3 regions of the Faecalibacterium sp. BIOML-A1 genome follow, and region 2 is predicted to be linked to each of the others. Evidence: predicted binding sites of a transcription regulator. Region 2 holds the regulator's gene; each other region holds the start of a gene.
The links. Region 2 encodes HrcA, which represses chaperone genes, less so after heat shock. Its sites were predicted from a motif close to TGTTAGCACTCNNNNNNNNNGAGTGCTAACA; they were not measured.

Region 1: GKG36_RS02210 (co-chaperone GroES) is a predicted target of HrcA. The motif match lies at 1,323-1,353, and genes of this name have one in related genera.
Region 3: GKG36_RS00670 (Hsp20/alpha crystallin family protein) is a predicted target of HrcA. The motif match lies at 1,679-1,709, and genes of this name have one in related genera.

Annotation. Positions count from the first base shown of each region.
Region 1 covers NZ_WKZJ01000001.1:447,074-450,317, forward strand. The annotation lists gene GKG36_RS02205 (YegS/Rv2252/BmrU family lipid kinase) at 182-1,177, shown strand; gene GKG36_RS02210 (co-chaperone GroES) at 1,431-1,718, shown strand; gene groL (chaperonin GroEL) at 1,771-3,244, shown strand, end outside.
Region 2 covers NZ_WKZJ01000009.1:12,131-15,374, reverse strand. The annotation lists gene dnaK (molecular chaperone DnaK) at 1-854, opposite strand, end outside; gene GKG36_RS10155 (nucleotide exchange factor GrpE) at 956-1,585, opposite strand; gene hrcA (heat-inducible transcriptional repressor HrcA) at 1,582-2,655, opposite strand.
Region 3 covers NZ_WKZJ01000001.1:117,934-121,177, reverse strand. The annotation lists gene GKG36_RS00680 (sodium ion-translocating decarboxylase subunit beta) at 1-589, shown strand, start outside; gene GKG36_RS00675 (oxaloacetate decarboxylase) at 603-731, shown strand; gene GKG36_RS00670 (Hsp20/alpha crystallin family protein) at 1,074-1,544, opposite strand; gene GKG36_RS00665 (threonine/serine exporter family protein) at 1,970-2,740, shown strand; gene GKG36_RS00660 (threonine/serine exporter family protein) at 2,737-3,195, shown strand.

The DNA of each region.
Region 1 (3,244 bases), on a different contig from region 2:
TGAAGCTCAAAAGGACCGCCCTGAGTTACAAGACCCGGGGCGGTATTTTTTTGTCTGCAGGGGGGAGCGGAGACATCCGCTCCTTTTTTGTGCGTACGGGGCAGGGACATTGTGAGATTGGCTCTTGCATCCTTTTGGTTTTCTGTTATCATAGAAGCAATAGAATTGCAGGAGGAAGTCCATGCGCACATTGTTTCTTTTGAACCCAACTGCCGGTAAGGCCGATTGCACCCGTACGCTGCCGCAGCAGATCAATGCTGCCGCCGCGCGTGCAGGGCTTGCGCCGGAAGAATATACCATTCAGGTCACAAATCACGCCGGTCATGCCCGGGAGCTGGCCAATGCCGCTGCGCAGCAGGCCCGGCAGAGCGGGGAAGAACTGCGGGTCTTCACTGCCGGCGGCGACGGCACCTTCAACGAAGCGCTCACCGGGATCTATGGCTATGCAAATGCAGCCGTGGGCTGTCTGCCCTTTGGCAGCGGCAACGATTTTCTGCGCACCTTTGGTACAAAGGAAGAGTTTCTGGATCTGGATGCCCAGCTGGCCGGTGGGCCGGTGAGCATCGATCTGATGCAGACCAGCCTTGGCCTTTCGGCCACTATCTGCGCTGCCGGTCTGGATGCGCAGGTTGCCTACGGCATCCCGAAGTTCCGGCGCATCCCGCTGTGCGGCGGCGAGATGGCCTATGTGCTTTCCATTGTGGAACAGCTGTGCGGACACATCGGCCGCAGGGTGGAGTACACCATCGATGGTGAAACGCTGGATGTGGACTGCCTGATGTGTGCCATCTGCAATGGCCGCACCTATGGCGGCGGTTTCTGTGCAGCGCCGGAAGCACAGCCCGACGACGGCTGGCTGGATGTATATATCATCCGCAAGGTGAGCCGCGTGACCATTGCAAAGCTGCTGGGAATGTACAAGAGCGGCAAGCACTTCCAGAACGGTCAGCTCGTCAGGGCTGCAGAGCCGTATTTCATTTACCGCCGCGCAAAGCAGGTGAGCCTGCACGCTGCGGATGGCCGCGGGCCGATCGTTGCCACGGCAGACGGTGAATGCGCACCCAAGGAGCAGATCACTGTACAGGTACAGCCGCTGGCAGGGCGCATCCTTCTGCCAAAGCCTGCTTTTGAGCGCTTTGCAGCGCAGAGGACGGCACAGAGTGCAGACCGAACATGAAAAACCAGAAGAAGAGACAGCTTTTTTGTCCAAGAAGAAAGCTGTCTCTTTTTCGCTGTACGGCTGATTTTTTCATCTGTCATAAATTCTTAACAAAAAGAAGCAAAAAAGGTCTTGATTTTTTGGGTCAAGATGAGTACAATACACTTAGCACTCAGAGAAATGGAGTGCTAAAGAACCAAAGGGCCGACATGAGGCCCTTTGGACACAGCAAAGTTTTAAATTATATTTTTACTATAGGAGGGCAAGAACTATGAAGATCATTCCTCTTGCAGACCGTGTTGTCATTAAGGCTGTTGAGGTTGAGGAGACCACCAAGGGCGGTCTGATCCTGACCGGAAGTGCTAAGGAAAAGCCCCAGGTGGCTGAGGTCATCGCTGTCGGCCCCGGCGGCGTTGTGGACGGCAAGGAAGTCAAGATGACTGTGAAGGTCGGCGACAAGGTCCTCACCAGCAAGTACTCCGGTACCGAGGTCAAGGTGGACGGCGAAGAGTGCACCATCGTCCGTCAGGGCGATATCTTGGCAGTCGTTGAGGACTGAGCAGTTTCCCCTCTGATATTTGAAAATTGAGCTTTAAAGGAGCGATTTGATTATGGCTAAGCAGATCAAGCAGGGCGAGGATGCCCGCAAGGCACTGTGTGCCGGTATCGATACCCTGGCAAACACCGTTAAGATCACCCTGGGCCCCAAGGGCCGCAATGTGGTGCTGGGCAAAAAGTTCGGTGCACCGGTCATCACCAACGATGGCGTGACCATTGCCAAGGAGATCGAGCTGAAGGACGAGTTCGAGAACATGGGCGCACAGCTGGTGCGTGAAGTCGCTACCAAGACCAACGACGCAGCAGGCGACGGTACCACCACCGCAACCGTTCTGGCACAGGCCATGGTCACCGAGGGCATGAAGAATGTCACCGCCGGTGCAAACCCCATGGATATCCGCCGCGGCATGAGCAAGGCTGTTGCCAAGGCTGTTGAGACCATCAAGGCTCACAGCCAGAAGGTGAAGGACAGCAACGATATCGCCCGCGTCGGCACTATTTCTGCAGGCGACCCCGAGATCGGCCGTCTGATCGCCGAGGCTATGGAGAAGGTCACCTCCGATGGTGTTATCACCATTGAGGAGAACAAGACCACCGCTGAGACCTACAACGAGATCGTGGAAGGCATGCAGTTCGACCGCGGCTACCTCACCCCGTATATGGTCACCGATACCGACAAGATGGTGGCTGACCTGGACAACGCCGCTATCCTGATCACCGATAAGAAGATCAGCGTGATTCAGGATCTGGTCCCTCTGCTGGAGCAGGTCATGCAGAATGGTATGAAGCTGCTGATCGTGGCTGAGGATATCGAGGGCGAGGCTCTGTCCACTCTGATCGTCAACCGCCTGCGCGGCACCCTGAACGTCTGCGCTGTCAAGGCTCCCGGCTTTGGCGACCGCCGCAAGGAAATGCTGCAGGATATCGCAACCCTGACCGGCGGCACCGTGATCTCCTCCGATCTGGGCTATGAGCTGAAGGATGCTACCGTCCAGATGCTGGGCCATGCCCGTCAGGTGAAGGTCTCCAAGGAGAACACCACCATCGTTGGCGGTGCAGGCGATAAGGATGCCATCGCAGCCCGCATCGCTCAGATCCGCAGCCAGATCGAGGCCGCTACCAGCGATTTCGACCGTGAAAAGCTGCAGGAGCGTCTGGCAAAGCTGGCTGGCGGCGTGGCCGTCATCAAGGTCGGCGCTGCTACCGAAGTTGAGATGAAGGACAAGAAGCTGCGCATTGAGGATGCTTTGAACGCAACCAAGGCTGCTGTTCAGGAAGGTGTTGTTGCTGGCGGCGGCACTGCTCCTATCAATGCGATTCCCGCTGTGCGCGAGCTGTGCGACACGCTGGAAGGCGACGAGCGCACCGGTGCCAAGATCGTTCTGAAAGCTCTGGAAGCTCCTCTGCGCCAGATCGCTAAGAATGCCGGTCTGGAAGGCAGCGTCATCATCGACAAGATCATCTCTGCCAACAAGCCCAACTACGGCTTTGATGCTCAGAATGAGGTCTTTGTGGACGATATGATCG
Region 2 (3,244 bases):
TCGACCAGATCAGCGGTCAGCTCGTTGAACTTTGCGCGGGTCAGGGTCATATCCAAGTGCTTGGGGCCGGTAGCATCAGCAGTGATGAAGGGCAGGTTGATCTGGCTGCTCATTGCGCTGGACAGTTCGATCTTTGCCTTCTCGGCAGCTTCCTTCAAACGCTGCGCAGCCATCTTGTCCTTGCGCAGGTCGATGCCGTTCTCGGTCTGGAAGGCATCTGCCATCCAGTTGATGATGCGCTCATCGAAGTCATCGCCGCCCAGATGGGTATCACCGTTGGTGGCCAGAACCTCGGTAACGCCGTCGCCCATCTCGATGATGGACACATCGAAGGTGCCGCCGCCCAGATCGTAGACCATGATCTTCTGGTCTTCTTCCTTATCGATGCCATATGCCAGAGAAGCGGCAGTAGGCTCGTTGATGATACGCTTGACGTTCAGGCCTGCAATGGTGCCTGCGTCCTTGGTAGCCTGACGCTGGCTGTCGTTGAAGTATGCAGGAACGGTAATGACAGCCTCGGTAACAGGCTCGCCCAGATAAGCCTCGGCATCAGCCTTCAGCTTCTGCAGGATCATAGCGCTGACCTGCTGGGGAGTGTACTCCTTGCCGTTCAGGGTCACCTTGTGATCGGTGCCCATGAAGCGCTTGATGGAAGCAACGGTGTTCTCGGGGTTGGTGATGGCCTGACGCTTTGCCACCTGACCCACCAGACGGTCGCCGGTCTTGGTGAAGCCCACCACAGACGGGGTGGTGCGTGCACCCTCAGAGTTTGCGATAACAACGGGCTCGCCGCCCTCCATGACAGCCACGCAGCTGTTGGTAGTACCAAGGTCGATACCAATGATCTTACTCATAATGAAAACTCCTCTCGAAAGAACAAATCGTATTGTTTATGTGATGCTCAAATGTTTGTAAGCGGATGTTATATTCAAAACCCTTTCGGGTTTCTGCTTTGTTATTCGGCCACTACAACGGTCGCATGGCGGACGATCTTATCGCCCAGCTTGTAGCCCTTCTGGTAGACCGTGATGACGGTGCCGCTCTCCTGTCCGTCCGGGGCGGGGATCTGCTGCACTGCATTCATGAAGTTGGGGTCAAAGGGCTTGCCCAGCGCCTCGATCTCCTCCACATGGAGAGCATCCAGCGCCTTGGCGGCCTTGTCCAGCGTCATGGTCACGCCCTTTTTGTAGTTCTCGTCGGTGGTGGGGGCATTTGCTGCCATCTCCAGCGTATCCAGAATGGGAATGATCTGGTTCACCGCAAAGGAAATGCCATCGTTGAACTTCTGGTCGGCTTCGCGGGTGGAGCGCTTGCGGTAGTTCTCGTACTCCGCTGCCATGCGCAGCAGCTGGTCTTTGGCCTGTGCAGCGTTGGCTTCGGCCGCGTCCAGCTTTGCCTTGACGGCTTCCAGCTCACGGGCCTTCTTGTTGAACCAGCCGCCATCCTTCTTCTTGTCATCCTTCGGGTCGGCAGCTTCAGCAGCAGGTTCCTGTTCGGGTGCTGCCTGCTGGGCCTTTTCCTCGGGAGCCGTTTCGGGCTGCTCAGCTTCCTGAGCCGGAGCCGTCTTTTTTGCTTCTTCGCTCATTCCAGATCCTCCTTATAGATCACAGTCCGCCGCGGTACGGCAGCCTGCGGGGTGTCTTTTCGTTTGCCGCTCATGCCCTCGCCCAGCTGATCTGCAAAGTAATGCAGCAGCGGCATCAGTTTCTGGAAGGGCATCCGGGTGGGGCCGATCAATGCAATGGAGCCCCACAGGCCTCCGCCCACCAGATACCGGTCGCTCACGATGCACAGGCCCGGGATCTGCGGTTCCAGATCCTCGCCCAGCAGCACGCTCTCACTGCGTTCTGCCGGAGGTGCGATCAGGCCAGCGGCCTGCTCCTCGTCGTTCAGCAGTGTGAGGATGTCGCCCACCTTGCCGTCCAGCTGGGGCCAGTCCAGCAGGTACTGCTCACCGCCCAGAAATACATGGGGCTTGACGGAATCCTGCAGGATGGCAGCCGCTGCACTGATAACGGGCACCAGCTCCGGGTCGATCTGGCTGCACAGCTCTGCCAGCAGCCGGGTGGAAAGATCCACCGGCGCTACAAAGGTAAGGTTGCGGTTGAGCAGTGCGGCAAGTGCTGCCGCATTCTCGCGGGAAAGACCGGTGCGCACCCGTGCCACACGGGTACGAACGTAACCGGCCGTGGTAACGGCCAGCACAGCCGCTGCGCTGCGGCCCACCTGAACCACTTCATAGTGGGCGATGCACAGATCCTCGGCGCACGGGGTGCTGATGGCGGCGGTGCAGCCGCTGATGGCGGCCAGCGCCTTGGCGGCACCTGCGGCCAGCTTTTCCGGCTCATGGTCGAGGCTTGCGAACACCGCATCCACACGGGCGCGGCTCACACGATCCAGCGGCTGATCGTCGGTCAGCAGATTATCAAGGTAGTAACGGTAGCCCTTGGCGCTGGGCACACGGCCCGCGCTGGTGTGGGGTTGCTCCAGCAGGCCCAGCTTTGTCAGCGCCGCCATCTCATTGCGAAGCGTTGCGCTGGAAACTGCCATGTCAAAGTAGTTTGCCAGCACGCTGCTGCCAACGGGCTCGCCTTCGAGACCATACAGCGCCACGATCGCCTGCAAGACTCGCTGCTTGCGTGCATCCATCGTCATAGCGCCTGCCTCCTTTTTGCGTTCGCTTTGTTTGTTTAGCACTCCTTGTTCCTGAGTGCTAAGACCATTATAGCCAATTTTCCGGTGCTGTCAAGCCCCTTGGAAAAATGTTTTAAAAGATTCATAATTCTGTCATAAAGGGGTGTGAACTCCCTCAGTCAAAGCCTGCGGCTTTGCCAGCTCCCTCTGGGAGGGAGCCTTTGGCATGGTGGCACAGTTTCCGGCTCAAGCGCAAAGTTTGCGGGCGTGCCCGCTCCCCCTTGGGGGAGCTGTCGCGCAGCGACTGAGGGGCTTCAAATCGGCGGAGCCGGAAAAAACGGTTAAAAGATCTTCACGCCGAACAGGCGTGAATCTTCAGTTTTTTCCGGTGCAGCCCACCCCTTTGGGGTTAAAAGGGGCGAGCAGCCCCTTTTTTCGTGGCTCCAGCGCGTCGAAATCGCTGGCACTTTTCTGGTTCTCTTTTGGTGTCAAAAGAGAACATCCCCGGGCAGCAGTGTTTTAGTTTTCCCTCTTTTTCAGCCATTCGCGCAGTTTCGACCCCCATTCGTGCAGAATTTCTTTTGTTTTTGCCCAGTTTATGGTATATTTA
Region 3 (3,244 bases), on a different contig from region 2:
AGTCATTAAACTGCTGACCACCCAGAAGGACCGCCGCATCCGGATGCCCTATGAAAAGGGCAATGTCAGCCAGCTGACGAAGATTCTGTTCCCCATTGTTGTAACCATCATTGCCGGTATGGTAGCTCCTGCCAGCGTAGCTCTCGTTGGTTTTCTGATGTTCGGCAACCTGCTGCGGGAGTGCGGCGTACTGAACGCCCTCAGCGAAACCGCGCAGAATGTGCTGGCAAACCTCATCACCATCGTGCTGGGCCTGACCGTGGCCGGACAGATGACCGCTGACAAGTTTGTCCGGCCCGATACCCTGCTCATCCTTGCACTGGGTCTGGTAGCCTTCGTTTTTGATACCGCAGGCGGCGTGCTGTTTGCAAAGCTGCTGAACCTGTTCCTGCCCGAAGGCAAAAAACTGAACCCGATGATCGGTGCAGCCGGCATCTCCGCCTTTCCCATGAGCGGCCGTGTGGTCAACAAGATGGGATTGGAAGAAGATAACCAGAATTTCCTGCTGATGTACTCCATCAGCGTCAACGTTTCGGGGCAGATTGCATCCGTCATTGCAGGCGGCCTGATTCTGACCCTGATGGCTTAACGGAGGTACACTTATGCTTCATCTTTCTTCGTGGATGACCACCCTGCCCATGATGCTCATCGGCATGGTCGGCATTCTTCTCGTCATTGGTATCATTGTCCTGGCTGTGATGCTGCTCAACCGGCTGACAAGTCGGAAATAATTCATCCCATCAAGTAGAAACGAATTTACGGCGAAATATCGCTATAAATATGATGCACAGACCTTCTGAAAATGTGATTTTGTGACAACTTGGTGTCACTTCAATAAAGAACCCGCTTTCACTTCAATTTGATGTTGAAAGCGGGTTCTTTTCGCTTTTATGCGTGTTTGACGGCGGTTTCAAAAAGATTGACTGCTGCGTCCTCTTGTGTGTCGGTGTTGTGGGTACCACGCTTTTTCACTTCCGAAAAGATGTCAGAATACAAAAACCCCCGAAGAGCTTTTTACGGTTCTCCGGGGGTTGGTTCTATGCGCCGGTGTTCCTCACACCGATGCACAAACATTATTCGATTTCAATGAGATTGGGATTCGCAGGCAGAGCCTTCTGCTGCTGCGGTGCGGGCAGTACGATGTGCAGGATGCCATCCTCGAACTTTGCGTGGATGTCCTCCTTCTTCACGGCATCACCCACATAGAAGCTGCGGGCACAGGTACCGGAGAAGGTCTCACGGCGCAGATAACGGCCATTGTTGTCCTTCTCGTCATTGGAGTGGTTGCGGACGGCCTGAATGGTCAGGTAGCCGTCACTCAGCTCCATCTGAACGTCTTCCTTCTTGCAGCCGGGCAGGTCAACAGCCACATCATAGTTGCCATCGGCGGTCTGCTTCACATCGGTTTTCATCATGTTTGCGCCGCGCTTGCCGAAGGTCTCACGCTCTTCACGATTCATTGCACGCTCCAGCGCACCGTCGTTCCAGAACGGATCAAAGAAATCATCGAACAGATTTTCATGGAAAACAGCAGGCATAAACATAAAACAACCCTCCAATCCCGGCGTTCGGGTCGGGCATAAAATCAAGATCGTGCATCAGAAGCGGAGTCTTCCCGGGAGCCTTGCGGTTCCCTCATGCCCCTTTCTCCTGAGCACGCCACTGTTATAACACTGTTTATTAGCAGTGTCAATAGTAGAGTGCTAAAATTCACAAAAGAATAATACTTTTATAATATTTCATGCAATTCTCGGCAAAATCGTTTGCACTGGATTCAATTTTTTCTTCTCCAATCGTAGTCTTTCGCTGTGACAGAACGGATGCAAGCCGTTTTTTCAGAACCAGGCGATCCATTGCCCGCGTAAACAATGCAGTTATCAAAAAGTCTCTCTGTCCTTGCAGCGTCTTGCGTTCTGCCGGTCCACCCGCTATAATAATGTAGAAACCGAGATGAAAAGAGCGTGATATTGTGGAAGAGACCGAGATCAGTCATTTTCTCCACATTCTGGTCCGAATGGGCGAAGCTTTACAAAACAGCGGCGCAGAAGTATTCCGCGTTGAGGACACTTTGAACCGGATCGCAATCGCCTATGGGGCAGAAGATGTGAATGTATTCGTGATCACATCCAGCATCGTGGTCACGCTTACCATGCCCTCGCTGCCGCCGCAGACCGAGACCCGCCGCCTGCGTCACGCTGCCAGCAATGACCTGCTGACATTGGAAAAGCTCAATGCGCTCAGCCGCCGTATCTGCACAGCGCCTCCTTCCATAGAAGAGTTTCAGCGCCAGCTGAATGCCATTCTGGCACAGCATCCGGACCCAAGACTGCATCTTGCCGGCAGTGTGTTGGCTGCTTCCAGTTTTGCCATCTTCTTTGGTGGAAATCTCTGGGACGGCCTGCTGGCCGGCGGCATTGCCGTTCTGATTTGCTGGATGGAGCGCTATCTCTCGCCTTTTTGTATGAATGGCGTAGAATTTCAGTTTATAGCATCATTTCTCAGCGGTGTCTCCACTCTGCTGCTCTGCCGCTTTGGGATGCAGTTTCATGCCGATAAAGTTCTGATTGGTATCATCATGCTGCTGATTCCCGGCATCATGCTGACAAATTCCATCCGGGACATCTTACTTGGGGACATTATTTCCGGCTCTCTTCGGCTGGTGGAAGCCATTCTGATGGCCGCCACCCTTGCACTCGGCATGATGGCCGCCATCTGGTTGATGGGAGGAATTTCCGCATGATACAGGTTTTTTCGCAGTTGCTCAGTGCTGCCCTTGGTTCGGTCGGTTTCGGACTGATCTTCAATCTGAACCGGCGCTACTTACCCGCCGCCGGTGTAGGCGGACTTCTGGCATGGCTGGCTTATCTTCTTGCCGCCAACACCCTGCACAGCGTCTTTCTTGCCAATCTGTTGGCCGGTTTCTGTGCCGCTCTGTATGCCGAAATTCTTGCCCGATGCTGCAATGCACCCTCTACGCCTTTCTTCATCACCGCTGCCATTCCCCTCATTCCCGGAAGCACCCTCTACTACTGCATGAACGCAGTCGTCTCCAATGATTTGTCTGCTGCAGAGCATTTCGGAGAGCAGACCTTTCTGGCCGCTCTTGGAATTGCCGGCGGTATGGCAATCGCATGGTGTCTGGCCGATTTGAGCCGGAAGCTGCACGCACTTGCAATCCGTTCTTCGGGAAAGTAGCGATCTTCCACATTGAAGAATGCCGCTGATGATCGGGTCGTTTGAGCTG